2 regions of the Virgibacillus sp. JSM 102003 genome follow, and region 1 is predicted to be linked to the other one. Evidence: a T-box and tRNA genes for the amino acid it is inferred to sense, from the RefSeq annotation. Region 1 holds a T-box; the other holds one or more tRNA genes.
What was found. A T-box is a leader RNA that pairs with one kind of tRNA and senses whether it is charged. The one in region 1 lies ahead of glyQ (glycine--tRNA ligase subunit alpha), so its partner is inferred to be a tRNA-Gly.
Positions count from the first base shown of each region.

Region 1 (16,235 bases):
TACAAGAATATATGCCAGAACAGATATCAGAAGCTGAGTTAGAGGCATTAGTTCAGTCTACGATTCAGGAAGTAAATGCAACTTCCAAAAAAGATATGGGAAAAGTTATGAGTGCAATTATGCCTAAAGTTAAGGGTCAGGCTGATGGAGCACAAATTAACAGGCTAGTTCAAAAAAATTTAAATTAACTAATGATTCAAAAGGCCTTGTCAGATTTGACGAGGCTTTTTCATTGTATAGGAAATTATAAAATTTAAGTGCTGTGGATAATTGGACATCAGAATCTGCGACGTCCAGCTCCGACGTACAGGACGTACTAGTGCCGGTGACGCCACAGGACGTGGCGTTCTCACCGGCCAGCGCCTAGCGCCTAGTGGACTTCCCTCCCCGTGTCTACGATAAGAAATATTTACCTGTTTATGATACTATTTAACTAATAGGAAAAATGAAACCATTTACATATATAAATCGTATGTATAACTGGTGGGATAATAGAAAGGGGGGATGCTGTATGCCTGGTAGCAGATATAGATCATACATAATTTCAGCACTTGTACTAGTAATATCAGTATTACTGTTCACTACTATTCCAATGGTTAAAGCACAGGACAGTGGTGATGGTAAACTTGTTTATATCATTCCAATAGAAAATGAAGTTGAAGCTGGACTGGAAGCTTTCCTTTCGCGAACGACAAAAGAGGCAGAGGCAAAGGGTGCCGATCATATTATATTTGAAATCGATACACCAGGTGGGAGAGTTGATTCTGCCAGACAAATTGCGGAATTACTACAAGATCTTGAACTTACAACTACTTCTTTTATCGTTAATCAGGCATTGTCAGCAGGGTCTTATATAGCATTAAACACAGATAATATCTATATGAAACCACAGGCCAACATGGGAGCTAGTGGTGTCATAAATCAGGATGGAACCGCAGCTAATAAGAAGGCACAGTCTGCATGGCTAAGTGCGATGAAAAGTGCAGCTGAATCTAAGGGCAGAGATAAATTGTATGCTGCTGCAATGGCAGATCCAAGTATAGATCTTCCGGAATACGGTGCTGAGGAAGGAAAGTATCTCACATTGGATCCAGACTCAGCCGTTGAGGTCGGATATTCAAAAGCCACTGTTCAAGACAGAACGGAACTGTTAAACGAACTGGGATTAAACAATGCGACTATTGTTGAGAAAGAACCAACAATATCTGAAAATATAGCTCGGTTTATAACCAACCCAGTTGTTGTTCCGATATTATTGTCAGTAGCAAGTCTTGGGTTGATTGTTGAGTTGTATTCACCTGGTTTTGGAATTCCGGGTATAATGGGATTGCTATCGCTAATTCTGTTCTTCTATGGACATGTCGTTGCTGGCCTTGCTGGTATGGAAGCCATTATTCTATTAATTTTAGGTCTGGTACTAATAATTGCAGAGTTTTTTGTCCCTGGAGGAATAGTTGGTTTGCTTGGAGTTGGTTCTGTGGTTGGGTCACTGATTATATCAGGTCAGGATATCGGCCACATGTCAATGAGTATAGGTATAGCTTTCATAGTAGCCATAATAGCTTCTATTATATTGTTTAAGTCAATAGGGATGGAAAAAGGATTTTTTCGTCATATAATATTAAAAGATCAGACATCAACTGAACTTGGATATGTTTCTTCAGTAAATCGATTGGAATTAATAGGGTTGGAAGGCGTAACAGTAACTCAGTTACGTCCATCAGGTACAGCGGTATTCGATGGCGAGCGGTTAGATGTTGTATCAGAAGGAGGGTTTATTCAAAGTAATAAACTTGTCAAGGTAGTTAAGGTAGAAGGAGTTCGTGTGGTAGTAAGAGAAGTATAATACTGAGATGAATATATAGGAGGAATTTACATGGATTTAGAACAACTTATGCCGATAATAATAATTGCGGTAATCTTAATTGTTGTAGCAGTATTATTTACATTTATTCCAGTAATGTTATGGATTAGCGCTTTAGCAGCAGGTGTTAAAGTAGGTATCTTCACACTTGTTGGGATGCGATTACGAAGGGTTGTACCTTCAAGAGTAATCAATCCATTAATTAAAGCGCATAAAGCAGGATTAGAATTAAGCACAAATCAGCTGGAGAGTCATTACTTAGCAGGTGGTAATGTTGATAGAGTCGTGAACGCACTTATTGCTGCACATAGAGCTAATATTGAGTTATCCTTTGAACGTGGTGCAGCGATTGATTTAGCCGGGCGTGATGTATTAGAAGCTGTTCAAATGAGTGTTAATCCAAAGGTTATTGAAACTCCATTTATTGCAGGTATTGCGATGGATGGTATCGAAGTGAAAGCAAAAGCTCGTATTACTGTACGTGCTAACATTGATCGTCTCGTCGGTGGTGCTGGAGAAGAAACAGTAATTGCCCGTGTTGGTGAAGGCGTTGTAAGTACGATTGGTAGTTCAGAAGCACATACAAAAGTACTGGAAAACCCTGATTCAATATCTCAAAATGTTTTAAGCAAAGGTTTGGATGCTGGTACAGCATTCGAAATTCTATCAATTGATATTGCTGATGTGGATATCGGTAAAAATATTGGAGCAATCCTTCAAACTGACCAAGCTGAGGCAGATAAAAATATTGCTCAAGCTAAAGCGGAAGAAAGAAGAGCAATGGCTGTGGCACAAGAACAGGAAATGGTCGCACGAGTTGAAGAAATGCGTGCAAAAGTTGTCGAGGCAGAGGCAGATGTTCCGCTTGCACTTGCTGAAGCACTGCGGTCAGGCAATCTGGGTGTAATGGATTATATGAATTATAAAAATATAGACGCTGATACAGATATGCGCGGTACTATTGGGAAGTTGTCTGATAATGATAAAGAAGACAATGACAATAAATAATGTATTAGCCTGTACAGGAGGGTTATTATGGATGTCATTCTCATAATCCTTGCAATTATTGGAGGACTTGCAGGTTTTTTAAAAGATAAGTCTGAAAATGATACTAATAAACAAAAACGAACAGTGAATTCACCTAAACCCTCACCAACTCCTTCTGGGGGCGCTGGTGGAATGACAAGAAATGATTACCAACAGCAAAGTTCAGAAGAAAAAACGTCAATTGAAGAACAACAGCAGGAACAACGCGAACGACTTGCCGATCGTATGAATACAGCTACACAAAAGGCAATCGATGAACGTAAGCACGATGCAATTATTAACGAAAATGATAACTTCAACCAAACTGATAAAGAGTTATCAGTTGAACAAAAACGATTTAAGAGAAGGATTAAAAATAATTTAAATCGAAAAGGTTTGGTAAACGGTGTTATCATGGCAGAAGTATTAGGTTCACCCAGAGCTAAGAAACCATATCAAAGTATTGTGAAACAACGAAGAAACTAACTAACTCAAATAAAGAACCACTACTTGGTAAGCGATAGATGCTTAACTCGGTAGTGGTTCTTTTTTCTTGTTCTTATCCTGTCGTTAATTTCATAAATATGAATGTGAGAGGGGGCCACATCAGTGAAGAAATGGCAACAACGAATCGGTCCATGGTTTATGAAACATCTTGCACTTCCAACTGATGTCATGTTGGAGCTGCCGAGAATAACAATGATTGGCCAAATACATGTTTACATTGAGAATCATAAAGGACTGATTGTTTATTCAGATACCGAATTAAAGCTCAAAACCACTAAGGGGTATGTACAGATCTTGGGATCATCATTTGTGCTGAAAATGATGGTGCCTGAAGAAATATTACTGGAAGGTTTGATAACTGAAGTTAAATTTATTCCAGATTAAGTAAGATAATTAAAGGAGGAGGACATGAAACATATACAAGGTTCATTTTTTACTGGATACGTGAGAATATCAATAAAGGGTAAAAATCCTGAACTTTTCTTTCAATACTGTATTAATCAAGGTATTACAGTTTGGGATGTTAAAAAGGAATCTGAATTTACTTGTAATGGTAAAGTTAAATTAAGTGATATTGGTACATTAAAGGATATTAAACGTCGGACAAGTTATAAGGTGACCTTTTTAAATAAAAAAGGATTGCCATTTTTATTCAAACAATTCACCCGTAAAAAAGAAGTTGTGCTTGGCTTATTGTTAAGTGTTATGCTTATTTTTTTTCTGTCGAATATCATTTGGGAAGTCAGAATAATAGGTGTACCAAAAGATATAGAGGAAAAAATAAACAAACAGTTGACTGAATACGGGATTCATCAGGGGGCATGGACTTTTACACTTGATGCACCAAGTGAAGTACAGCAACAATTAGTAAATGATGTACCTGAATTACTGTGGGTTGGCGTGCATCAAAAAGGGACATCCTATGTTCTTGAAGGAGTAGAAAAAACGATAGTAAAAGAAGAGGAGGTACAGGGTCCCAGAAATTTAGTAGCTACAAAAAAAGGCGTCATTCAGAAAATGTATGTATCGAAAGGTCTTCCAAAGGTTAATGTTAATGACTATGTTGAGCCCGGACAAGTACTTGTTTCAGGAAAGCTTAATTTTGATGATAGCGAAGAGGACAAGAAATATGAATTAGTAGCAGCCGAGGGAGAAATAATTGCGAAAACATGGTATGAAACAGAAGTGACCATTCCGTTAAAAGCTAGTCATGAACTATTGACTGGAAATCGTGAAAGTAAATATCATTTAAGTATCAATGATTTCGAACTGCCTGTATGGGGATTCAATTCACCCGAATTTAATGAAATTCATCGGGAAAGAATTGAAAAAGACCTGTATTTTTTGAAGTGGAAAATTCCAGTAAAAATAATTGAAACTATTTTAAGTGAAAAAAGGTATAATAAAGTAGAGAGAAGTAAGGAAGAAGCAATTAATATTGGGATTGAACAGGCAAAAAACGAATTAATGCTAAGACTGGGACCTGATGCGAAAATTGTTTCCGAAAAAGTTTTGCATGAAACAATTGAGAATGGTAAAGTTAAACTAATCTTATATATGGCTGTGGAAGAAAATATTGTTAAAGAAGAATCAATAGATCAAGGAGATTGATTATGTCAGAAAACTTGAAAACAATTGAGTTACAATTAACTAATCCTAATGAAGCATTAGCTTTGTTTGGTACAAATGACAAATATTTGAAGCAGATAGAACAACAATTAAATGTATCGATTGTTACAAGAGGAGAGCAAGTAGGTGTTTCTGGCACAAATGAAGAGATTGAACTTGTAGAAGAGATTTTATCTACTCTTCTTACAATAGTAAGAAAAGGTTTGGATATAACGGAGCGAGATGTAGTATATTCAGTCGATCTCGCAAAAAAAGGTAAAATTAATCAATTTGAGACACTTTTTGAGGATGAAATAACCAAAAACGTTAAGGGAAAATCAATCCGAGTAAAAACATTAGGCCAAAAGAATTATGTATCAGCAATTAAGTCTCATGACCTTGTATTTGGTATCGGTCCCGCTGGTACAGGGAAAACATATCTGGCTGTCGTAATGGCTGTTCATGCTTTAAAAAATGGTGAAGTCAAAAGGATAGTTTTAACACGCCCAGCAGTGGAAGCTGGTGAAAGCCTTGGATTTTTACCTGGTGATTTAAAAGAAAAGGTTGATCCGTATTTAAGGCCATTATATGATGCATTGCATGATGTTCTTGGAGCGGAGCATACAATGCGTTTAATCGAAAGGGATACAATTGAGATTGCCCCATTAGCCTATATGCGTGGTAGGACACTTGATGATGCATTTGTTATACTGGATGAGGCACAGAATACGACACCAGAACAAATGAAGATGTTTCTGACACGCTTAGGTTTTGGCTCCAAAATGATAATAACTGGTGACATCACCCAAATTGACTTACCTAAGGGAGTTAAATCAGGTTTGCAGGTAGCAAATCAGCTACTGTCACCTGTGAATGGAATATCAATTATTCACTTAAATCAAACGGATGTTGTAAGGCATCCATTGGTACAAAAAATAATCGACGCATATGAAAAAACCAACTGATTAAAGAAATAGTGTAAGACCCCCATTTGCGGGTCTTATTTCTATATTTACATAGCTTCTTATTGATCAGTTATGAGGTGAGTATTATGGCTAAGTTGTTGCAAAATTTTGTAAAGACACTTCTTAAGATCCGGACAAAATGGGTAACGGTTGTTTTGCCGGTTGTTATTTTGGGTGTCTTTTTTTTCCTTGTAACGGTTAATAACGTGTATACAGAAACATATGATATTGAACGGTTTACTAGTGCTAAGGAAACGATTCGTTCACCAATTACAATTGAAAATGAACAGGAAACGCAACGAAAAACCCGGGAAACGGTTCAATCAGTTGAAGATAGATTTGACATATCAACTGAAACTACTGCAGAACAAATAGCATATGTGGAAGAAATATTTGATGCAATTGAAAAAATGGAGGTAGAGGAGGCAGAAAATTCACCAAAATCTCCTAGCGAGAATAACGCAGGCGTAATGCCAAGCCAAGTAAAAGTACAGAAATTAAAGCAGATATTGTCGCCAGAAATAACCGAACAAGTCGATGATGGAATATTATATGAACTTGTTGAGGTAAGTCCACAAGTACGTATAGAAGCCAAAGAGATGTTCATTGCTTCTCTGACAGAGGTGTTAAGAAATGGTGTCCGTGTTGAAAATATCCAAAGCGGTATTGCCAAAATGGAACAAGATATAAGGTATTCCAATCTATCAGATAGTTTAAAAGCAGCACTTGTAAATTTAAGTGAATTTGCTGTTGTGGAAAACTCTTTTTTTGATGTTGAAAAAACAATGGATGCACGAAAGGACGCAGCCAGCAGCGTTGAACCTGTTGTGATTCGAGCCGGTGAGATTATCGTTAGAGAAGGCCAAGTAATCACAAATGAACATTATCAGGACTTAAAGTTAGCTGGTTTATTGGATAAAGAGCGAAACATTTACCCAGTAATTGGATTGGCTTTATTACTATTTTTAATAATCTTAGTTATTGGATATGAAATGAACCTCCTTTCAAAAGTTAATCACTTAGATAAAGGTAAAATTGCTTCCATTATATTAATAAGTTTTATAGTTGTATCACTAATGAAAGTGGTAAGTATGATAACGGTTCCAGTAAGCCAGTTATTTTTTGCAGTTCCGGTTGCAATTGGAGCCTTGCTTGTAAAACAATTACTCAATGAACGGTTTGCAATCGTACTCTCTATATTATATGCCATTTTGGGAAGCATAATTTTTAACGAACAAATCCCTGGTGCATTAAATATAGAGGCCGGCATTTACTTCTTCTTTTCGCAAATGGCTGGTATTATTTTCCTGTCAAATGTTAAGGATCGTTTGGCTATTCTAAAAGCAGGCGCAGGTGTTACTGCAATTAACATTATGATTGTAACATTGTTTCTTTTCCTCTCATTTGAAAAGTATTCGTTAGAAGAGTTATTAATCCATTCTGGTTTTGGAGTTGCTTCCGCATTCCTTTCAGCAGTTTTAGCTATTGGTTTATTGCCAATCTTCGAGACCGGATTAGGTATTTTATCAGATATAAAGTTACTTTCATTAGCAAGTCCTAATCATCCTTTACTTCGAAAAATTCTAACTGAGTCACCAGGTACGTATCATCATTCCGTCATGGTGGCCAATCTTAGTGAATCGGCCTGTGAGGTAATTGGAGCAAATGGTCTTTTGGCAAGGGTTGGTGCGTATTATCATGATATTGGTAAGACAGTAAGGCCGCATTATTTTATTGAGAATCAGTTATCGATCTCTAATCCTCATGATATAATTGAGCCTAGACAAAGTGCAGAAATTATTATTAACCATCCGTATGATGGAGCAGCAATGCTAAAAAAACATAAACTTCCAAAGGAAATTATTAATATTGCGATGCAGCATCACGGAACCACTTTATTAAAATATTTTTATTTTAAAGAAAAAGAAAGTAACCGCTATGTGAAAGAAATTAATTTCAGATACCCTGGTCCAAAGCCGCAAACGAAAGAAGCTGCAATAATATGTATATGTGACTCTGTGGAGGCCGCAGTAAGGTCTTTGAATGAGCCTACAGAGGAAAAGATTGAAGAAATTGTATCATCTATTATAAATGATCGTCTTATGGATGGACAATTAAATGAATGTCCACTTACATTAATGGAATTGGATAAAGTTCACCAAACAATCTGTAAATCATTAAAAGGAATTTTTCACTCAAGAATTCAATACCCTATGAAGGAGGCAAAATAAGATGTATATCGATTTTCATGACCAAACTAATTCTGTACCTACCGATTATATTGATATGCTGCAACGATTACTTATTTTCACTGCAAAAAAAGAAGCAATTTCCTTGGAAGCTGAAGTATCGATAAATTTTGTCAATAACGTTGAAATTCAGGAAATTAACCGGAATTACCGACAGCTTAACAAACCGACAGATGTATTATCGTTTGCAATGCAGGAACAAACAGATGATGAATTGGACATTGTTGGCGAAGATATTCCGTTAGTTCTTGGTGATATTGTGATATCTGTTGAAAAAGCGGAAGAGCAGGCGAAAGATTATGACCATTCACTTGAGAGGGAGCTGGGGTTTCTAACGGTTCACGGCTTCTTGCATTTACTTGGTTATGACCACATGGACAAAGAGGATGAACGGAAAATGTTTAAAAGGCAAGAAGAAATTCTGGGTGAATTCGGCATTGAACGATAATAAAAGTAAAAGGTCAATTGGTTTCTTACATGCGTGGAATGGTCTTAAAGAAGTCACCAAAACAGAACGAAATTTTAGGATACATTTAATTGCAACTATAACCGTTATTATTACAGGTACGATAATACACTTAACTTTAATAGAGTGGGCAATCCTTATGCTCACAATTGGATTAGTGTTAGTTGCTGAAGCTACTAATGCAGCGATTGAAAAGCTGATTGACTATGTAAAACCTGAAACGAACCCATTAGCTAAGACAATTAAGGATGTTGCCGCGGGGGCAGTTCTGCTAGCTGCCGTAATTTCATTTGTCGTAGGATTATTAATATTTTTACCGAAAATATATGGCTTGTTTTAGTAAAACCTTCAATTAAAGAAGGTTTTTTTAGCAGTTAAAAATGTTTAAATCCTTTCTTATTACATAAGTGCAACTAAGGCTAGGATTTGCTCATTATATAAGTAATGCATAAAGAGTAAAAATTTTTAAACGATTAAACCAACAGCTTGAATATGCGAGCTGCGTCGTTTGAGAAACTTACAAATTTCACTACTTCGCTGTTTATATCAAATGCGTACCGTTGATCCAAAGTTAACTCAACATCTTCAGCCTTTCTTATTCCTTCAAGTTTTATGCGTTCATTTTTACGTTGCGAAAGTTGAAATACTGCTTATGTCATTTTATGAGGATTTATAGAAACTTATTAAAGGTTTTGTCGGATGCATGAAACTAGCTGCATTTTGTAGTATGATGATTATATCAAATAGAAATAACTGCTTCGGAGGACATAACATGGATACAAAATTTAAATCAGGGTTCCTAGCAATTATTGGTAGACCTAACGTAGGAAAGTCAACATTTATGAACAATGTAATAGGGCAAAAAATAGCAATAATGAGTGATAAGGCTCAAACAACACGAAATAAAATTCAAGGCGTTCTAACTGAAGAGGATGCACAGCTAGTTTTCATTGATACACCGGGTATCCATAAACCCAAGCATCGTTTGGGTGATTTTATGGTGAAAATAGCAGAAGATACTTTGAATGAAGTGGATGCAATTCTTTTTATGATTAATGCTGATGAAGGTTACGGAAAAGGTGATCAATATATAATTGAACGGCTGCAGCAAGTAAAACGTCCGGTTTTTCTGATCATCAATAAAGTCGACTTAATTCATCCAGATGAATTGTTTCCTTTGATAGAACGTTATAGGAATAAGTACAATTTTGAAGAAATTATTCCAATTTCAGCACTTCATGGAAATAATGTTACACATTTGCTTGATATATTAAAAACACATTTACCTGAGGGACCACAATATTATCCTGAAGATCAAATAACAGACCATCCTGAGCGGTTCATTATTGGCGAATTAATACGGGAAAAAGTATTGCAGTTAACCAGAGAAGAGGTACCACATTCAATAGCAGTTGTGATCGAGAATATTGAAACAAGAGACTCAAATGCAGTTTTTATTCAGGCAGCAATTGTTACAGAACGGAAAACCCAAAAAGGAATTATTATTGGTAAGCAAGGAAGTATGTTAAAAGATATCGGTAAAAAAGCCCGAAAGGATATTGAATCATTATTAGGGTCAAAAGTTTACTTGGAGCTTTGGGTGAAAGTTCAAAAAGACTGGCGCAACAAGCAATCACAGTTGCGTGAATTTGGTTTCCGCGATGATGAATATTAAACATGGTAAAATTTAAAACTCATTGAATGAACATGTATGGTAATTCTAAGTAGTAAGTACTTTTCAATTTCAATATGCTATAAAGGAAGGTGGGGTTTCTTGTGATCGACTTAACCTGGAGATTATTTAGTCAGACAGGAAACATTGAAACCTATTTATTATTGAAAGAGTTAGAAGAAAGAGAACACGGTACAGGTGACTTGATTCAACAGGAAGATGAAGAGGTATCATCGATTGAACCTAAATTATAGTACATGGAGATTTTCAATGGTTTAACCTAAGAAGGTGATACTATTTGCTTGAAAAAATGAGAGGTATTGTCATTAAAACGCAAGATTACAGTGAATCACATAAAATAGTTACGATTTACAGTAACAAACTAGGTAAAATCTCTGCTATTGCCAGGGGAGCTAAAAAACCAAAAAGCAGGATGGCTGCAGTTACGCAGCCATTCATACTTGGTGAATTTTTTATCTATGTCAATTCCGGTTTAAGTACAATTCAACAGGGAGATGTTGTTGATTCGCTCCGTTTTATCCGAGAAGATATAATTAAGACAGCATATGCCGCATATATAGTTGAACTAACCGATAAATTAGTTGATTCAAATCTACCGGATAACTATTTATTTGAACAGCTATACCAGACATTGTCCTGGATCGCTGAACATGATGATGCAGATGCAGAAATTCCAATGATGATGTATGAATTAAAATTATTTGCAAAAGGCGGATTTGCACCGACAGTAAGTAATTGCGTGAGCTGTGGCAGGAAAGATACGCCGTTATATTTTTCGATAGCTGAAGGTGGTTTGCTTTGTTCGCGATGTAATCATATTGACTCTGAAGCAATTATGCTGCCAGATAATGTAGCCAAGCTGTTGCATATCTTTATGAGTGTAGAACTGGAAAGAGTCGGTACAATTTCAGTGAAATCAGCAAATAAAAATTTATTGCGTCGCCTTATTGATGCCTATTATGAACAATATGGTGGCTATTATTTGAAATCAAAGCGATTTTTAAATCAATTGGATAAATTAAAATAGTCTATTTGTTGACAATTCAGGTGGTAATACAGTATTATTTGTACATATTTTAAATAGAACATTTAATTGCATTGATGGAGAATAGTACTTATTGGTTACTATTTTGAGCGAGTCCAGAATAGTGAAAGCTGGATAATAGGACAATAAGGAACGGCGCTCCTGAGCAGTTGGTATAAAGTGGCTCTTTTTAACAGGGCAAGTAGGGTGGAACCGCGGTATTAAATCCGTCCCTATGTCATTTTAAGTGACATAGGGATGGATTTTTTTAGTGTTAGGCTTTTGACTTTGACTGCAGGCGGATCCTTTGCACGGCAGACCCAACCGGGATGAACTGTGAACAGGCGCATGCCCTTTCGTATTATTCAATAAATAAATTAAATATGGAGGTTGTATAGATGACTATACAGGAAATGATTTTAACTTTACAAAAACATTGGTCAGATCAAAATTGTATTTTAATGCAAGCATATGACGTTGAAAAGGGTGCGGGAACAATGTCTCCAATGACCCTGTTAAGAAGTCTTGGACCAGAACCGTGGAATGTAGCTTATGTTGAACCTTCAAGAAGACCGGCGGATGGGCGATATGGGCAAAACCCTAATCGACTTTATCAGCACCACCAATTTCAGGTAATTATGAAGCCATCTCCAGATAATATTCAGGAATTATATTTAGATTCTTTAAAAGCGCTTGGTATTAATCCGTTGGAACATGATATACGTTTTGTAGAGGACAATTGGGAAAATCCGACTTTGGGTGCTGCAGGACTTGGATGGGAAGTGTGGCTGGATGGAATGGAAATAACTCAATTTACATATTTTCAGCAAATTGGCGGACTTGAGGCAAATCCAGTAACAGTTGAACTCACGTATGGGATTGAACGTTTGGCGTCGTATATTCAGGATAAAGAAAACGTGTTTGATTTAGAGTGGACACAAGGTGTAACGGTTAAGGATATCTTTTTCCAGCCTGAATACGAACATTCTAAATATACGTTTGAAGAATCTAATACAGACATGTTATTTGAGTTATTCTCCATGTATGAAAAAGAGGCTGAAGTTACAATGGAAAAGGGGTTGGTTTTTCCATCCTATGATTACGTATTAAAGTGCTCACATACATTTAATTTACTCGATGCTAAGGGTGTCATTTCAGTTACAGAACGTACAGGATATATTTCCAGGATACGAAACCTTGCCAGGAGTATTGCTAAAGCTTATGTAGCAGAACGTGAACGGTTAGGATTTCCTATGCTAACAGAGGAGGCAGAATAATGGCTAAAGATGTATTATTTGAAATAGGACTGGAAGAATTGCCAGCGCGGTTTATAGATAAAGCAGAAAGTCAACTTATTAGTAAAACAAAAGATTGGCTTGATGACTTACGTATTTCATATGATTCGATTACATCATTTTCAACACCAAGAAGACTTGCCGTTTTAATTAAAGATGTTGCCGAAACACAAACCTCACTTGAAGAAGAAGTAAAAGGGCCAGCTGTTAAAATAGCAAAGGATGATAATGGTAGTTGGACAAAAGCAGCAATCGGTTTTACAAAAGGTCAAGGGAAGACGGTTGAAGACATTTATACAAAGGATGTAAAAGGGACAACCTATATTTTCGTAAAAAAACAGATTATCGGTAAAGATACGTTTGAATTGCTTCCTTCGTTCAAAGAAATTATTGAATCTATTCAGTTTCCTAAAAATATGCGCTGGGCAGAACAAAGCCTTCGATATGCACGCCCAATACGTTGGATTGCTGCATTGTATGAAGATCAAGTTATACCTTTTGAAATTGCTGATGTTACAACCAGTAATTTTACGTTCGGTCATCGGTTCCTAGGGAGCAGGATTACTTTAACATCACCATCAGACTACCAATTTGAACTGAAGGATAATTACGTTATAGCAGATCCGAATGAACGTGAACATTTAATAACCAATGGGATTAAAAAAATAGAAACAGAATACGGATTTCAAGTACCAATTGATAATAGTTTGCTGAATGAGGTTCGTAATCTTGTTGAGTACCCAACGGTATTTATCGGATCATACGAAGAGTCCTTTTTAAAATTACCATCAGATGTGTTAATAATATCTATGAAAGAACACCAGCGGTATTTCCCTGTAAAATCAAAGGATGGAGAATTGCTGTCTTACTTTGTCGGTGTACGGAACGGTGATGACAAAGCGATAAATACAGTAGTGAAGGGCAACGAAAAAGTGTTGCACGCGAGACTATCTGACGCCCAATTCTTTTTTGAAGAAGATCAAAAACATTCGATAGATTATTATTTGGAAAAGTTGGAACGAGTTGTTTTTCAGGAAAAATTAGGAACAATAAGTGATAAAGTGTCACGTGTTGTCAGTATTACAGATCAATTGGCACAACAACTTAATCTTGATGATGAAACGAAAGAAAAGGCAATCAGGACTGCTGAAATTTGCAAGTTTGATTTACCTACAAATATGGTGGATGAGTTCACAGAGCTCCAAGGAATTATCGGACAGACATATGCATTAAATTTTGGCGAGAAGAAAGAAGTTGCAAGAGGGGTTGCAGATCATTATTTACCAGTTCATGCTGATGATCGCCTACCAGAAACGATAGAAGGTGCAATTGTAAGTGTTGCCGATAAACTGGACACAATTGTTGGTTGTATTTCAGTGGGATTAATACCGACTGGTTCACAGGATCCGTATGGTCTTAGACGTCAATCAGTGGGTATCTTGAAAATATTAAAAGAATATAAATGGAATATCACGGTTGAATCTTTATTGGATTTAACACATCAGTTTTATCACAACCTGGCAATTAACGACGCGAGCGAAGTCAGAAGTGAATTAGAACATTTCTTTGGCTTGCGTGCCACATATATATTTAGAGAAGTGAAGCTTGAGCAAGATGTTATTCAATCAGTATTGCATAAAGAAATAGGTGTTATTGCTTATACGATAGCAAAAGCGATTACATTATCCCGTAAACGAAATGATCAGGATTTTAAATCTGTTCAGGAGGCTCTTGTCAGAGTAATTAACTTGTCTTGGAAAACGGATTTGGCAACTATTAATCAAGACCTTTTTGAAACACCATCTGAAAAGGAACTGTATCAAGTTTATTTAGAAGTAAGGGATTTATATAATGATGCGAATAGCAACCAGCAAGCAGAGGATGCTTTGCTATACTTAGGAAAATTGGCAGAACCTATTCATAACTTTTTCGATCATAATATGGTTATGGCAAAGGATGAAAAAATCCGTAATAATCGACTGTCACTTTTGAACTTAATAGCAGCATTGACTTATGACTATGCCGATCTATCTAAAATTGAATGGAAGCAGCAATTCTGATCCGGACAAATGAGTAGCATTTATCCAGACCCATTAAATCACTATTTTAAGGTAACGTTATTTCTTTTTCACTCTATATAGTCTATAATATTGGATAAATAGTATGTCACATTGTGCCGTTAGGTGGTGAAAAAGTGGAGTTATCAAATAGACAAGAGCAAATTATTGTAATTGTTAAAGAAAATGGTCCAATTACCGGCGAAAATATAGCTGAACACCTAGGTTTAACAAGAGCCACATTACGACCGGATTTAGCTATTTTGACCATGGCTGGTTTCCTTGATGCAAGACCAAGAGTTGGATATTTTTATACAGGTAAAACCGGAACTGAACTACTAACCGAAAAAATAAAACAATTTAAAGTACAGGAATATCAGTCAGTCCCTATAGTTGTTAAAGAAGATGCTTCTGTTTATGACGCTATTTCAACAATGTTTTTAGAAGATGTCGGGACCCTATTTGTAGTAGATGGGAACGCATGTCTAATAGGTGTTTTATCTAGAAAGGATTTATTGAGGGCTAGTATTGGAAATCAGGACTTAAACGCTGTACCAGTACATATTATTATGACGAGAATGCCCAATATTACGGTATGTTACCGAGAGGATTTAATGATAGACGCTGCAAAGAAGCTGATTGATAAACAAATTGACGGACTGCCTGTCATCAAAGATACTGAAAACGGCTTGGAAATTGTAGGACGAATCACGAAAACCACGATAACGAAGGCGTTTGTGGAATTAATAATGGATGAGCATTTATAAGAGAGGAGCCGAACCATGGGTGTTAAACCACTAGTTTATGTTTTGTCGGATTCCGTTGGAGAAACTGCTGAATTAGTAATAAAAGCGGGGTTGAGTCAATTTAATAATGGTGAATATAATATACAACGTGTGCCATATGTGGAAGATAAGAAAACGATTGATGAAACCATACAGATTGCACAGGAAAAGCAGGGGATTATCGGTTTTACACTCGTAGATCCTACTTTACGAAAATATTTAAATTCAAGAGCAAAAGAAAAAGACATTGAGGCCATTGATATAATGGGGCCAATGATGGATGCAATGGAGAAATTCTTTGATCATAACCCGCGTCTTGAACCAGGATTAGTCCATAAGTTAGATGAAGACTATTTTAAACGTGTAGAAGCTATTGAGTTTGCAGTTAAATACGACGATGGCAGGGATCCACGCGGAATTGCACGAGCTGATATAATATTAATCGGTGTTTCACGAACATCTAAGACTCCTTTATCACAATACCTAGCACATAAAAGATTAAAGGTTGCCAACGTACCTATTGTACCTGAAGTTGATCCGCCAGAAGAGTTATATGAAGTAGATCCTAAAAAATGTATTGGATTGCAGATAAGCCCTGAAAAACTCAACGAAATAAGAAGAGAAAGATTAAAGGCATTAGGACTTGGAGACCAAGCAACATATGCAAATATGGAAAGAATTCACCAGGAGCTTGAA
Region 1 is NZ_JBHFQH010000001.1:162,500-178,734, reverse strand. It holds gene ACE1TG_RS00960 (GatB/YqeY domain-containing protein) at 1-188, shown strand, start outside; gene ACE1TG_RS00955 (NfeD family protein) at 512-1,846, shown strand; gene floA (flotillin-like protein FloA) at 1,877-2,872, shown strand; gene ACE1TG_RS00945 (hypothetical protein) at 2,900-3,376, shown strand; gene yqfC (sporulation protein YqfC) at 3,500-3,781, shown strand; gene yqfD (sporulation protein YqfD) at 3,806-5,008, shown strand; gene ACE1TG_RS00930 (PhoH family protein) at 5,011-5,970, shown strand; gene ACE1TG_RS00925 (HD family phosphohydrolase) at 6,057-8,201, shown strand; gene ybeY (rRNA maturation RNase YbeY) at 8,203-8,667, shown strand; gene ACE1TG_RS00915 (diacylglycerol kinase) at 8,657-9,025, shown strand; gene era (GTPase Era) at 9,458-10,360, shown strand; gene ACE1TG_RS00905 (YqzL family protein) at 10,462-10,611, shown strand; gene recO (DNA repair protein RecO) at 10,656-11,405, shown strand; T-box leader at 11,468-11,640, shown strand; gene glyQ (glycine--tRNA ligase subunit alpha) at 11,801-12,679, shown strand; gene glyS (glycine--tRNA ligase subunit beta) at 12,679-14,757, shown strand; gene ccpN (transcriptional regulator CcpN) at 14,892-15,521, shown strand; gene ACE1TG_RS00880 (pyruvate, water dikinase regulatory protein) at 15,537-16,235, shown strand, end outside.

Region 2 (16,235 bases), on a different contig from region 1:
AACGTGGTAGTCAACACCCCATGAGGCACGGCAAAATATCCCGCGGCGTTCATCTTTTGTGCTTTTTGGTGCATCCTTAATTCGTGAAGGGTAGGCGATTGCAATCGAAAGGATCGACTTCGCCTCTGGTAATAACCGCTCTGGTTCCGTCCTCTCGTCTACAGACCCTTTTTCGAAGCCTGATTGATAGCCAAGCGACTGCTGACGCCGTAAGCGTTCCTTCAATTCACCAAACACATCAGCAGATGCAAATCCTATCTTATCGATGCCTATATCCTTGCTGTAGTCAATAATCTCCTGCTTCAATTGATCTGTATTCAACGGTAACCCTCCTTTTTATTGTTGCGTAACTTTTGCTGTACGAATTCGATTTAATACAGCAGCAATTTCATACCGCCGTGGTCGTGCGATATCACCTGGATGCTGATTTTTAAACGTCGTAAATGAGGCTAATCCTTTTTTGTCCATCTGCTCTTCCAGATCATCCAGTAGTTTATTTAACGATTTAGCACCAAGCCCATTTGTTCGATCCAAATATTGAATAACCTCTGCAATCATGCGTGTTTGTGAGGAATCCACAAGTTGCTCAGTATCATCAAATGAAATATCCGTCCGCCCCATAATAATTTTAGTTAAGCCTTTTGCCTGTGTTTTCGGACGGCTTCCTTTTTTGGTCTGCAGGGAACCCTGCTGGAAGTAACGTTCGGCAATATCACCAAAAGCGTCTTCCGATAAAGCATCACGGTCTAATGGGTATTTCTCCATTATTTCCTTTGCATCATTCGTAACATTATAAGGGACATAAGCTTCCATCATAATAATCGAATCCGCTACAGCAAAATAATCACCGGAGCCTCCCATAACGAGAATCGTTGATACATCAAGCTGATCTCGCATTTGTTTTATTTTATCAATAAACGGTGTAATCGGCTCTTTATCCTTTTTCACAAGCTGCTGCATCCGGTGATCACGAATCATAAAGTTGGTTGCGCTGGTATCCTCATCGATAAGTAATGTAGTAGCTCCTGCTTCTAATGCTTCCATTACATTCGCTGCCTGCGAGGTGCTTCCGCTGGCATTTTCAGTCGAGAAGAATTGTGTATCCTGTTTGTGTGGTAGATTATTGATAAATGGTGAAATGTTAACACCAGTAACTTGTCGCCCATCTTCTGCACGAATCTTCACAGCATCAGAATCAGTAAGTACGTACTCACGTCCATCACCTTTAGTATGTGAATATACACCGCGTTCTATCGCTTGTAAGATCGTGCTTTTACCATGATAACCACCGCCAACAATAAGTGAGATACCTTTTTTAATCGCCATTCCTTTAATTGGTACAGGTTGGTGCGGCAGCTGAATTTCCACTTCATCTGCAGCAGGACTTTTAAATGGAACCGCGTCCTTCAGCGGCCGGTTGCTAATACCACTTTCCCTAGGCAAAACCGAACCGTTCGCAATAAAAGAAATCCAATCATTATGGCGCATTTCGCTGCGAATAACTTCCTGCTGATCAGCAAGCTCGATAACCTTCTGAACTTCATCATCGGCTATGGCGAAAATGGAGCTTTTAATTATCGTTGGAATGGCATTTGAAAATAACTTCTCTGCCTCTCTCCCGTTAATTTTTCGTCCATTCGCCGGCAAGCCCACAGAAATACATACCGTTATAGACGCTTGATCAATTTGAACAGCGCTCCGTTCCAGAACTTCCTGTCCAGGCTTATCAAAAAGAATCTGTCCACTCTTTCCAGACCCCTTGATAAATTGTCCTACCTTTGCAACGGCTCCACCAACTTTGCGGGCAAGCAGATCCTCTGCAGCTACCTTGCGTGCCTGAGAGTCGAGCCACTCACTTTTTACCTGCCGTTTTTGAACTGGAATGACAACGCGTATTTTGGATGGTGTGGCGAATGGATCACCCTGCACATAATCTATATATAAATCAAAATCATCAAATGTGTAGTGACCCTGAACACTTTTATATGCTTTATAGCCTTTACCATCAATCTGTTTCAAGTTTTGCATTAATTTTTTCATATTAAAATCCCTCAAATTATCGTAGTTATCATAAGAATACAACTTACATTGGTATAAGTTCAAGTTCTATAAAAAAACGCAATGCTTCGTAGGGTATGTTACGAAACACTGCGTTATGACTTATGTATGGAGCGGGTGATGGGAATCGAACCCACGATATCAGCTTGGAAGGCTGAAGTTTTACCACTAAACTACACCCGCACTTCACTCGTATAGTATGTACGATGAATGCTCCGATTTTAGGCCGTTAAGAAGCCAATTTTTCTAAGGAACATTATTAATTATACCAACTCTATCAAATTGAATCAATAGTTTTCTGTTATTATTTTAGAAACCTGGCTTATCAACAATCGAACATGAATGAAAAATATTCCTATCTATAATGCCACTTTTCTTCATCCACGTTCGATTGTAATTATAAGAAATGGCAGGTTTAACTATATTGCACAATTTTCTACACCGCATTGGTCACAAACAAGTAATCTCCTAAAATAGTTCATGTCTTTAAGTATAAAGTGTTTATTTTGATTGTCTATAATCCCTTGGTCTTTCCATTTATTCACAATACGACTGACAGTTTCTCTTGATACAGCAATATGTTTGCTAATATCCTGAATCATAATTGGATCTGTTAGCTCTATACCTTCTGGAGTTACGACACCACATGTGTTGGAATACCGGACAAACACCGATGCAACTGCACCTTCTGAGCCAAATGCAATGTAGTCACGCATTTTTGCTTTACTTGCTTCCAGATTCTCTGCAACCCAGCGCGTAAAATGAAGACCTATTCTTCCATTTTGTGCTAGGACATCTTCAATTTCATGACGTGTAATCGAATATAGCTTACTATCCTGTAAAGCCTTCGCTGAATTGGAATAATAATTTCCACTGAAAATACCGATTTCACCGAACCCATCATTTATATTACGTGTGAAAATAGTAATATCTTTATTTGAACCGAGGTTTTTAAAAATTCTTACTTCACCTTGCTGTATAAAAAACAAATGATCAGCAGTGCTTCCTTCTTCAAATATGAATTCACCTTTTTTCACGCTCATCTGTTTTGAGTTTGCCATGAGAATACTGTATTCATGCTGAGCAAGTCGTTCTAAAATTGGTTCCAATTATGGTCATGCCTCCTTTAACTAACTTTATATCCATTATAAAGGAAAAATAAAACAAATTCTGTGATATTTATCACTATCCAACAAAACATTTACATACAGTGATAGAAGATATAAAATAGTCATAAGTTTCAAGGAGGGGAATAGTATGTCTGTCTATCCAGTAATCATCTCACAAACAAATTTTGTAAACCATGATGATCTTAAATATCCATATGAAGAGCGAGGATTACAGTTTGGTGATGGTGTATATGAAGTGATCCGTATCTACAATGGCACGTATTATCTGCTTTTGGAGCATGTAAATAGGCTGTTTCGGTCTGCAGAGGCAATCAAGATTGAATTACCCTTCACCAGAGAGGAAATAACAGATTTGCTGCAGGAATTATTAGAAAAAAATTCTATGGCAACAGATGGCAAGCTATATTTACAGGCATCACGGGGTTCTGCACCACGTGAACACACTTTTCCAAGCAATGTTCCAGCAAATGTTTATGCATATATGGAGGATTTTCCTCGTAATCTCAAAAATTTATCAGATGGGGTTTCTACGATAACGCAGCGTGACGTCCGATGGGAAAATTGTTATATAAAAAGTTTAAACCTATTGCCTAATGTTATCGCAAAACAGGAAGCAAAAGAGAATGGCAGTTATGAAGCCATCCTTCATAAAGAAGGAGTCGTTACTGAGTGCAGTTCCTCCAATGTTTATCTTGTAAAAGATGGAAAAATTTATACGCATCCTGCCACAAATAATATCTTGCATGGCTGTGTACGCATGCGTATTGAAAAGTTCACGCGCGATTTAGATATCCCATTAATTGAAGAAGCCTTTTCTGTCAGTGATATCGCCACAGCTGATGAATTATTCTTATCCAGCAGTACTTCAGAAGTCTTGCCGATTGTTAAAGTAGATAGCGATACAATAGGTGATGGCCGTCCAGGAAGGATTACAGCAAGATTGCAGGAAGCATACGAACGGGATGCCAACTTAGCTAAGCATAAAGTCTAGTCTTTTGTTAATCAAAAGGCTTTTCTTTTTTAATAGTAGATATTTTCCAAGGGAGGACATTTCATGAATACAACGAAACGTGCATTAGCAGCAGAAGATCTGTTTAATATTAATGTGTACAGTGATCCCCAGTTCACACCTATGGGAGATGCCTACACATTTGTTTCCACAACAGCAAACGACGACAATGAATATACATCACAGTTATTTTTTCAAAAATTAAATGAGACTAAACCAAGCCAGTGGACATTTGGTGAAGCAAAAAATAACAATCCCGCCTTCTCACCTGATGGAAAGAAAGTCATATTCCAGTCGACTAGGAGTGGGCTTCCTCAGCTCTGGATGATACATACAAATGGCGGAGAGGCAAAACAGATCACAACATTTAAGAACGGTGCGACAAACCCTGCCTGGTCAAGGAATGGCAAATATATTGTTTTCAGTGCATCACTGGAAACAGATGATGACGTAACGGCCCAACATGAACAATCAAAAGAGGAACGCCAAAAGTTAAAGGAAGAAAAAAGTGAGCAGCCCATTGTAATCAATCGATTGGATTACAAATCGGACGCTAAAGGATTTTATGATAATAAGCGAACACAGCTTGTTTTGTTTGACGTTGAGAAAGAGATATTTGAGCAGTTAACAACAGCAGATGCAAACCATAACCTCGAGGATATATCACCTGATGGAAAACAGATTCTGTTTACTGCCAACTTGAATGATGATGCAGATTATGAACTCACGAACGACCTTTACCTTCTTAATCTTTCAACAAAAGAAACAAGGAGGTTAACGAACGGACATGGTGCATACGGGAGTGCACAATTTTCACCAAGCGGAACAAAAATCGCCAGTTTCGGCCATGAGTATGCATACCAGGGTGCAACACTTAATGACCTGTATGTGTTTAAAACAGAATCGGCTGAAAGGACATGCTTAAGCAAAGAATGGGATATCCAATTAGGTGATGCGCTGATTGGTGATACCAGACTCGGTCAATCAACAACAGGACCAATATGGGACGAGGCAGAAAAACATTTATTTTTTCTGGGAACAGATTTTGGTGCAACCGGGCTATATCAAGTGAATCTGAACGGTGACCTCGAAGTGCTGTATAAAGAAGACAACCATGTCTTTGGATTTTCGTATAATGCTGGCACTTTCATCCTTGGTATTAGCACTCCAACAAACCCATGCAATTTTTATAAAATGAATAGCGATAGAAAGCTAGCACGCTTAACCAACGCGAACCAGGAGTTTCTAAGCAATGTATCATTAAGTGAACCAGAAACACTGACCTATACTGCAGAAGATGGCTGGGAAATTCAGGGGTGGCTATTACGTCCATATGGCTTTGAAGAGGGCCAAAAATACCCATTCGTACTGGAAATTCACGGCGGCCCACATGCGATGTACGGCCAGACATATTTCCATGAGTTACAATTACTTGCAGCAAAAGGCTATGTCGTTTTGTATACGAATCCCGTGGCAGTCATGGATACGGGCAGTCGTTCGTTGATGCCTGTCGTGAAGACTACGGTGGCAAGGATTACACGGATTTGATGAGTGCGGTTGACTATGCCTTAAAAGAATTTGACTTCATCGATGAAAACCGGATTGGCGTAACTGGCGGCAGTTATGGCGGGTTTATGACAAACTGGATTGTTGGTCACACAAATCGGTTTAAAGCAGCCGTTACCCAGCGCTGCATTAGCAATTGGCTAAGTTTTTACGGAGTAAGCGATATTGGCTATTTCTTTACAAAATGGGAACTTGGTAAAAATTTAATGGACGATCCTACTAAACTATGGGATTTCTCTCCATTGAAGTATGCTGAAAATGTGGAAACCCCGCTGCTTATTGTGCATGGCGAGCAGGATTTGCGCTGCCCAATCGAACAAAGTGAACAAATGTACACTACATTAAAGCATTTGCGTAAAGAAGTTGAATTTGTCCGTTTCCCGGAAGCTAACCACGAATTAAGCCGAAGCGGAAAACCAAAAATGCGTATCGCCCGCCTAAACCACATAGCAAACTGGTTTGAAAAATATTTGTAAAGAACTAATGTTGCAGGTTAATCGTATCGGTGGTCGATATATCGTGTTTCAAGTCGATATACTGCGTTTTCGGTTGATATCCATTATATAGTCGATAGCATGCGTCTCAAGTTGATATTACCACCTCTTAAGTACATACAACTGCCAAATAAAAAGAGTTTTCCCCCCTGCCAGGTGGAAAACTCTTTTTACGATTAATTACCAATATACTTATCCAAAAAAGAATTCAATTTCGTGATATATTTCTCTTTCTTTGTTGCGAATGCTTCTCCATGACCTGCTCCATCTACTGTCATAATCTCTGCTTCACTTTTCGTATTTTCATATAATTTATATGCCATTTTGGTTGGCACAAAGGTATCAGCATTACCATGAATATATAATATCGGCACGTCAGCTTTCTTAACTTGCTCCAATGAAGATGCTTCCGTAAAGGAGTAACCTGCCTTTACTTTTGATACTAGACTTGTGCTCGGTAAAACTGGAAATGCAGGTATGTTATACATTCGATTCATCTGATAGGAAAACATATCCTTTACGCTTGTATAAGGGCTGTCGGCCACAATTGCCTTAACGTTATCAGGAAGCTCTTCCCCGCTTGCCATTAACATTGTTGCAGCCCCCATCGAAACACCGTGCAGGACAATTTCTGTATCTTGACCATATTTTTTTACAATCCGATTGACCCAATCAACATAGTCCTTACGATCATGCCAGCCAAATCCAATGTACTCGCCTTCACTTGCACCATGACCTCTCGCATCGGCCATAAAAATGTTATAGCCAAGCTGTTCATAATAATATTGGCCGTACAATCCCATATCCATCGCGTCACCAAGATACCCGTGTGCCATAACAACAACTTTATTCGTTGGTTGTTTCGCCTCTAAAAAGTAACCTTGCAGCTTCAACCCGTCATACGAAGTCATCGTCCATTCATCAAAATTCTGCTTGCTGACCCAATCACGCCAGTCACCTTCAAGGAAGACATCCATTGCTTCAGCGGAGACTTCCAAATCTTTATTCCCTTGTAAAAAATCCTTTTCATTACGATCGATTGCTAAATTATAAAAATAAAAGCTCGCAATAATATCTATAATAAGTAAAACACTTAAGATTCCTATAATAATTTTAAGCCATTTTTTCTTCCTCACGACAGCTCTCCTTTCTACAATACTCTAACTCTATTATACTAAATATTAAAAACAATTTCGCCCTATATAGTCTGGTACTTCTTTACAATGGAAAGGCGAGCAACAATTTGTCGCTCGCCTCACCCATTACAGCCCTAAATCTTCTTTCACTTCTTTTATCTGTTCCGTGTGCCGTTTTTCATGGTAGCCAACGAATGGTATCCACTGTTTTAAATTCATTTTACCGAATATTGGATGCACAGATCCTTTTTCAGCAAGTAGCTTTTCATCCGCTGTGCAGGCCAACTCCGACAATCCGTTATGTGTCGCTTCAAGCTTATGTTTCAATTCCTCAAGCGTAGCAAACGATTCACTGGGTTGGACGAATTCTGGCGCATCCACCTTCCTGCTCCGATCAACAGACAATTCAATTGGTTTATCAGCTATATTAACTACTTCACCTTGAGCCAGCTCGCTTCGGATGTTTTTTGTAATTGCTCCCTCCATTAGATACAAATGCTCGAGTATCTGCTTCATTGACCATCTGTTTTCTGAAGGTTTTCTATTTAAATCCTCATCTGAGATACCCTTTACTATTTCTAAAAGTTCCTCACGTGCCTGATTATTGATTTCCAATCCATCACTCCTCACATACTTTTATTCTATCAGTGATATATTTTTTTGAAAATAACAGCCAGTCACACATGCCTCTTTTCCATTAAATGAATACCAATTCCAGTCATCATGACACCCATTAGCAATAATATACTGATTGGAAATAATAAATCTTCCACTGGATAACCATAAACGGCTACACCATTTAACACTTCCATCCCATACGTAATAGGAACGATTTTTGATAAAAATAACATAAACTGGGATTGAACAATTTCAATTGGCCAGTAAGCCCCGCCAATCATTGCCATACTCACGGCCACAATTGGAATCACCGCATTAAATTGCTGCACTGTTTTTACCAAGCCTGTTATCAAAATGGAAAGGGCTACAATTGCAAAAACATATGGAATAATCACCAGCAGCGAATCAATAAACCTTCCATGAAAATTAACACCAACCCAATAACGAAATACCAGAAATACAATTGCCACCTGCAGATAACCTGTAATAAACGTATAGACGAAATTTGCTGTATACATCTCCCACTTTCGAACTGGTGATAATATAACCCTATCCCAAATACCATCCTTCTTTTCTGTCAAGATGTAAAAGACATTGTAGGCAATCGTATAAATTACAAAAAACAGTGTAAACCCGAATAACGTATGGAATGTGTTATCAATAATAACCGCATTTGATCCACGGAAATTGTTTGACTGAATACCAAATACCGGTTCATCTAAAGCTGCTTTCAAGTCATCCATAACCTGATCTTTTTCACTCGGTGTTGTTGCATCTGTCTCGGCAAAAATTTGATTGTATTGCGCTTTTTTATTATACGCTTCCCGTATTGTTTGCTGAACCAGCCTAGTATTTTGCGATGAAACCCCAACAATTACATTAAATTCATTTTCCTGGAGTTCTACACCAACCTCTGCTTTTCCACTTGAAATCTGCTCCATCATCTCTTCTTCAGAATGCCATTTAAAAGAATATGCATTAGATTCATCTAACATTTCACCTACCATCGATTCACGGACCGAATCATCAGCTGCATAAAGCGGAACACTGACTGTTGTAAAGTTTCCGGATCCTCCTAGAATAAGGGCAAACCCAACCGACATGACAATCATAATTAAAAACGTCCATGGATTTCGCATAAACATTTTTATTTTTGCTAAGAAAATACCTTTCATGCCGATTGCCCCCTCTTTGGAAAACTAAGTGCCGCAATCACAACAATCGTAACTGCAAAAATAGAAAGGAAAAAAACATGCTCCCAGATCGAAGAAATTGGATCGCCTCTAAGCACACTAAGATAAGCTGTCATCCCGGCACCATTAGGCGTTAAGTTACCCATAAATTGAATCGTTTTAGAAGTATCACCAATTGGAAAAAAACTGCCCCCTAAAAAGGCAATAATCGTAATGACAATCGATTGAAAAAAGTTCGTTACTAATTCCGAATTAATCCGATAACTAATAGCAGTAAGCAAAACGGACAACCCTCCAACCGCTATTGCCAGACCAAATGTAACAATTAAGAATGCTAGAATACTCGGCCAAGCTACCCCAAAGAGAATCCATGACACACCAAACACAATTAATAAATGAAGAAAGCCAAATACAGTACCAGCAATTAGCACACCTGAAAAATAAACCCATCTTGATACGTTGGCCAAAATAATTCGGTTGAAAACGTGGAGTCTTTTTTCAAGAAAGGCATAGGAACCTATTGTGGATGCAAGAAAAAGAACATTCATGACAGCCATTCCAACTGCATAATATTTCTTAGCTGTCACAGGCTGAGTCTGATCAATCGTCGTTATTTCACCAGAAATCGCTTCTGTATCAACCTGAATTGCTTCCATCGAAATACCTTTCTCACCAACAAAGCTTGTTAGCGTTAATTGTTCCTGAAACTGCTCTAAAACCTCTAAAATAATCGTTGACCCTAGTTGTTTCCCTTCGTTACGTGATACGGTTAATGAAGGTTCGGAATTCCTCATGCCAAAGAAATTTTGAAGTGTGTGATATGTGAAATTTTCGGGAACCTCAATAACTGCAGTATAGGAATCATCATTTAGCATTTTTTCGCGTTCAGAAGGCTTAGCACTTTCCAGTTGTATTAATTCCTTTAAGCCTTCACTTCCAAAAACGGATTCTTTTAATAGTTTAATAGGAACTAGCTCTCCTGTTGCCGCTTGAATTGCTTCCACTCTTTCCGGAGGCGCTCCGCTGTTTTTGATATCATTTATAAACCGGTTAACCTGTTCCATTTCATCTCCATGCTCAATAATGGCAACCTTGGCATCAATTGTAACTTCTTCACCATTCATAACATTCCCAAGCGCTGCACCTAAAATTGCAATCAGGATAATTGGGAGGCCAAGCAGCAGAAGCAACTGTTGAGGATTACGCACCAGAGTCAACCCTATTTTTTTCACAATTTGCCAGATCATTAAATCCTCTCCTCCTTAGTCCCGCAGTGCTCTTCCGGTAAGATGCAGGAACACATCCTCCAATGTTGCCTCCTGAACATCAACAGAATTCAATTCAATTTCAGCTTCTTCTGCATACTTCAAAATTGTACCGAACGCTTTTGTTTCTTTTGGCACGATTATTGTCACAGCTCTCTCACCTTCCGTGACACTATTTATCGTTGCGTCATTTCGAAGTAAATGAACAAAAACTTCATTTATCCGGTCAGACTTGATTTCAATCGTTTTTTCTGCTGAAAGAATTCGTTTAATTTCCTCATTCGTTCCAGATGCAATAAGGTTCCCCTGGTCCATAATATAAATACGGTCACAAAGGAATTCCACTTCTTCCATATAGTGACTTGTATACAATACAGTCATCTCTTTCTCACGGTTAAGCCGTTTCACTGTCTCCAGGATATAGTTTCTCGATTGTGGATCTATCCCTACTGTTGGTTCATCCATGATGATTAACTCTGGATTGTGCAGTAGCGCTACACCAATATTAAGACGCCGCTTCATGCCCCCAGAAAACTTTTTAACTACATTCTTACGCCGGTCTGATAAGCCGATCAGCTCCAGCACCTCATCAATTTTCTGCTTCAGTTCCTCACCTGACAGCCGATAAATCCTGCCAAAAAACTGTAAATTCTCTTCTGCAGTTAAATCATCATATAAGGCAATCTCCTGTGGTACCATGCCAATCACATCCCGAATTGGCCCGGGGCTTTTAATAATACTGGAACTCTTAAACCGCACATCACCTGTTGTCGGTTCAACCAAGGACGACAATATGGAAATTGCCGTTGATTTCCCAGCACCATTTGGTCCCAGCAAACCTACAATTTCACCTTTTTCAATAAACATATTCAAATTTTTCACAGCATAAAATTGTTTAAATTTCTTGGATAAATCAACTAACTCAAGCATCGTATCTTCCTCCTCTTACATTATTGTACGATGTCTGGCCACCATCGCATACTGTCTCAAGTCACTAATAGTTATCATAAGAGGATGACCTGCGTCACTTTTATCGTTTTTCTGTTGATGTTTCATGTTTTCCTGTCGATGTGCACGCTATCTGTTAATATTCGCTCCCTTCTGTGATGCATTACCTCCTCTACACCACATAAAAAACTCCCCACTCGCGCAGGAAGTTTACTAGCCTATATCATGTTTTACCGCAAAGATAGCCAGTTGTGTGCGGTCGCGCAGCCCTGTTTTTTGCAGTATTTGTGTGATGTTGTTTTTCACGGTACCGATCGATAAATATAGATCTCCTGAAATTTCTTTGTTTGTTTTTCCTTCGCCCACCAAACGTGTTATCGTTAATTCCCTTGATGTCAGATCAACATTAACTGCAGCATTGTACGATGTTGAACGTTCCAATAAACGCGGCATCACTTTTGCAGCTACTTCTTCATGAATTGTTAAACCTCCGCTCATACAACTGTAAACAGCAGCAATTAATTTAGTCGATTCTGATGTTTTTAATAAAAATCCATTTGCTCCTTCTTTTAACGCTTGAAGAGCATATTCATCGTCATTAAACGTTGTCAAAATCAGGATTTTAACCTCTGGCCATTGCTTTTTAATCTTTCTTGTCGCTTCAATTCCATTGACCACAGGCATCCGTACATCCATCATGATAAAATCGACCATATGTTTTTTTAGAATATCCAAAGCATGCTGACCATTATCCGCTTCATGGGTTACTGTAATATTGTCGTCCTGTTCTAAGATAACCTTCAGCCCCTGCCTGACAATCGCCTGATCTTCAACTAACAGCACACGAATCATTACGCTTCCCCCTCATTCACAGGAATCGTTCCCAATACAACAAATTTTTCTTCTGTTTGATAAACGAATAGTGTTCCATTAACTTCTTCCACTCGGTTTTTCATATTCGATAGACCGAATCCAAATTCGAACGGGTCTGCATCATAAATCTTATTCAATACTTCCAATGAAATGGATCCTGTGGCTGCCCTGCCCAAATTAATATGTACTTCCTTTGATTGTGCATGGCGCATCGCATTGGTTAATGCCTCCTGTATGACCCGATATAAAACAACACTTTTATCATTGGAAAGTGGAACTGACAGAACCCCTTGCCTGATGGTGAACTGAACTTGGATGTTACTTTCTGCTTCAAGTTTACGAATCAAATGGACAACCGTAGCCAAACCTTCATGTTCCTCACTTTGCAAAGCCTTTACAGCTTGTCTTGTCTGATCAAGACTACCCTGTGCCATTTCCTTTAATTCACTATATTCCGCTGCATTGTTTTGAATAGACAACATTTCCAATTTCATAATTAAAGCCGTTAATCGATGTCCTACCGAATCATGGATATCCCGGGCAATTTTCGTACGCTCTTCAAGACGGGCGTCCCTTTCCGCCACCAGGTTCATCCTTTTTAATTTACGATACTCACCTGACATCTGTTCATACATTTCGTGTTGCTCATTTTTTTCCAAATACAATCGGTTAACCGCGGCTACCATGAAGTAAAAGAAACTGGATAGAATAATTAATTCAACCACACTATTATTAAAATAAACAACCATCATCATGGATAATGCCAAGTTAAAGATTAAATAGATTGTCAAAGGCTTTTCCTTATGGCGATACACAGCAATAATTGCAAGATATAATAATAATAAAATCGAGTATGTAACTTCATTTGCCAACATAATTCCATGAGTAAAAATGATTACAGACAGACTAATGTAAAGAAGAAGCAATTCTTTCCGGATAGACAAAAAGAAAAATAATCCTAATGCAAGTGCTGCAATTAACAGGCTAATAGGTTGATTTTCACTATACCTGAAGATCAGCAAGGACCAAAGCCCACAAAATATACCAAACCGTGCCCAAAAAATGCTCACTCAATTATCACCTGCCCTATAAAAAAAGACTAGCAGAATTCTATTAATTTGGAAATAACTTCTTTAATAGTGTATCTTTATACTATAATAATAGTAATTTAAAAAAAGGAGCAATTATATGAAGCATACATATTTTCTCACAGGCTATCCTGGTTTCCTTGCATCTAACTTAGTTAAGCAGCTTCTCCATGATCATCAGCAGGACATCAAACAAATCTACTTATTAGTATTGCCCTCCCTCCAGAACACAGCTACCCAAGAAATTATCAGACTGGCAAAAAATAACGGACATGATCCCGGCATGTTTTCCATTGTAACCGGCGATATCACAAAGCCCACCCTCGCACTTGATCATGATATAAACCGCGAGATACAGGAGTCGGTTACCCATGTCTTTCATCTTGCAGCCGTTTACGACCTGGCAGTACCTAAAGATATTGCATATCAAGTAAATGTCGATGGAACAGAAAACATAAACAATTGGGTAAAGACGTTGGGAAATCTCGAGCGATATACTTATTTTAGTACGGCATATGTGGCGGGAATGCGTGAAGGAAAGATATATGAAGATGAGTTAGTAGCAGGGCAATCATTTAAAAATCATTATGAAGAAACGAAATATCATGCAGAAGTTTTAGTCGAGGATCTTAAGCAATCTGTTCCGACTACTATAATCAGGCCCGGTATTGTTAAAGGGCATTCAAAGACTGGAGAAACCTCCAAATTTGACGGCATATATTTTATGCTTAATTTACTTGATCATATAAGTTTTCTTCCATTCACGCCATATATGAGCGATGGTAAACCTGAAGGAAACTTTGTACCATCTGATTATGTATTACGCGCCACAAGTTATCTTGCAATCACACCTGCCGGCAAAGGAAAAACATATCATCTGACTGATCCAAATCCTTACACAATGCATGAGTTACAGAAGATACTCGCCGAGGCTTACTTAGGAAAAACACCAAAAGGTACAATTCCTGTATCTTGGGTAAAAAGTTCTCTATCAGCTGCTCCAGTGCGGAAGTGGCTTCAAGTCGAGCTGGAAGCAATGGATTATTTCACAATTAATGCATCATTTGACTGTTCATCAGCAGTAGCGGATTTAGAAGGATCAGGGATTGTTTGTCCTGACCTGAAGGACACTGTTGAACCAATGGTTGAGTTTTATCGAAAATACAGGCATGACCGAAGCAAGCACATACAAATTAACTAAACTGACTAATTTACAGATTTATGAGAATATTGGCCCATTTCCTAAAAATTACCACATTTCTGATTCCTTTTATAGTATACTATTTGGGACAGGTTATGCAGGGTGGCTTCAATTAAGAAGTGGTGGAAGAGTTTTTCTCTTATTACTTGGCGGCTTCAAATCCCCGATGAAAGGGGTTGAGCGAGTGATTCCAGTTGACAGTGCTCTTGAGCTGATGTTAATGTTTGCCACACTCGTATTACTGATCGTCAACAGTAGCCACGGAAAAAAGTAATCACCCTGTCGTCTGCGTAATTGTGGGATAATTACTTTTTTCGTTCCATAAACGGAGTCGCCGTGCCTTGCGGATAACTGTCAGAGCCGCAAGTTGCAGCTTGCGGCTCACTAAATTCCCCCCGAAAAAAACAACCAATTTAATAATATTTCAGTCCAATCAAATTTATTCACTTTTTTAAAAATAACACCAAAACAAATTTTTTAAATAGGTCATAAGTTTCTATTTCAATTGCTGGAAATACAGATTGATACTTTTGTCTTAATAAAATAGTATCACATCACACTTCCTCAGTCATCATAAATATTCCAAAATTTTCTTCCACTCTTCTACTTTCCCCTTAAAGGTCTTCGTATAACGTCCGGGAATTGGACTGGTCGAAGGCAATTTTATAACATCAACTCCACTAACAGTAAAATTTTTCTTGAAGGTTTCATAAGATCTACCCCCATTACATGCTATCAGGCAAATTCCAGGATATTGGTTCAACAACCCAATAATATCATTCGGTTTCTCATCCACAATATTAGCGTCAAGACTCCCTTCCCGATAGCAGTGACCTATTGTATCCCATAAAGCAAGCTGCTTATGCTTTACAAATGTGATTTTTTCATCGTAGTCAGATGTTGGCTCTTGATCAAAAAGTTCAAAAAGAATATCCCAAAAATGGTTGCGGGGATTCCCATAATACTCTTCTTTTTCCAAAGAAATACCGCCTGGCATGGAACCCAGGATAAGAACTTTAGGGTTTGCGGGAAGCACTGGTGCAAATGATGTTAATTTTACAGCCACTATACGGATTCTCCTTTCAGTTTATATTACCTTTATTAGATAACTCTAATCATCTTATGATTTATATTAAATCAAACGGGGAACAAATAACATATATAGCTACTCTTAGAAAGAAGGTATCAAAATGAAAGCAATTGTAATAAACGAATACGGATCTGCTAACCAGTTGACTGAGGAAGAGGTTCCAAAACCAGTTATAGCTGATGATCAGGTATTAGTAGAACTTCATGCAACATCAATTAATCCAATCGATTGGAAACTGCGTGAAGGTTACTTAAAAGAAAAATTCCCGTTTGATTTCCCCATTATCTTAGGCTGGGATGCTGCCGGAGTTGTTAGTGAAGTTGGCCATAGTGTATCAAACTTCTCCGTTGGCGACCGTGTTTTTGCACGTCCCGCTACAACCAAAAATGGAACTTACGCTGAATACACCGCTGTCGATAAAAATCTGCTAGCAAAAATACCGGAGAATGTATCATTTGAAGAGGCTGCTGCAGTTCCACTTACCGGACTTACTGCATGGCAATGTCTGGTCGATAGTTGCGACATTAAATCTGACGACAAAGTCTTAATACATGCAGGCTCAGGAG
Region 2 is NZ_JBHFQH010000002.1:192,204-208,438, reverse strand. It holds gene queG (tRNA epoxyqueuosine(34) reductase QueG) at 1-321, opposite strand, end outside; gene ACE1TG_RS03530 (ABC-ATPase domain-containing protein) at 337-2,040, opposite strand; tRNA gene ACE1TG_RS03525 (tRNA-Gly) at 2,168-2,241, opposite strand; gene ACE1TG_RS03520 (Crp/Fnr family transcriptional regulator) at 2,478-3,167, opposite strand; gene dat (D-amino-acid transaminase) at 3,316-4,179, shown strand; gene ACE1TG_RS03510 (alpha/beta hydrolase family protein) at 5,625-6,239, shown strand; gene ACE1TG_RS03505 (alpha/beta hydrolase) at 6,434-7,393, opposite strand; gene ACE1TG_RS03500 (DinB family protein) at 7,520-8,008, opposite strand; gene ACE1TG_RS03495 (ABC transporter permease) at 8,071-9,186, opposite strand; gene ACE1TG_RS03490 (ABC transporter permease) at 9,183-10,451, opposite strand; gene ACE1TG_RS03485 (ABC transporter ATP-binding protein) at 10,467-11,399, opposite strand; gene ACE1TG_RS03480 (response regulator transcription factor) at 11,631-12,269, opposite strand; gene ACE1TG_RS03475 (sensor histidine kinase) at 12,269-13,360, opposite strand; gene ACE1TG_RS03470 (SDR family oxidoreductase) at 13,479-14,579, shown strand; gene ACE1TG_RS03465 (hypothetical protein) at 14,548-14,853, shown strand; gene ACE1TG_RS03460 (DNA-deoxyinosine glycosylase) at 15,151-15,645, opposite strand; gene ACE1TG_RS03455 (NADP-dependent oxidoreductase) at 15,770-16,235, shown strand, end outside.
Region 2: it has a tRNA-Gly gene. The T-box ahead of glyQ (glycine--tRNA ligase subunit alpha) is inferred to sense a tRNA for this amino acid. The anticodon was not compared.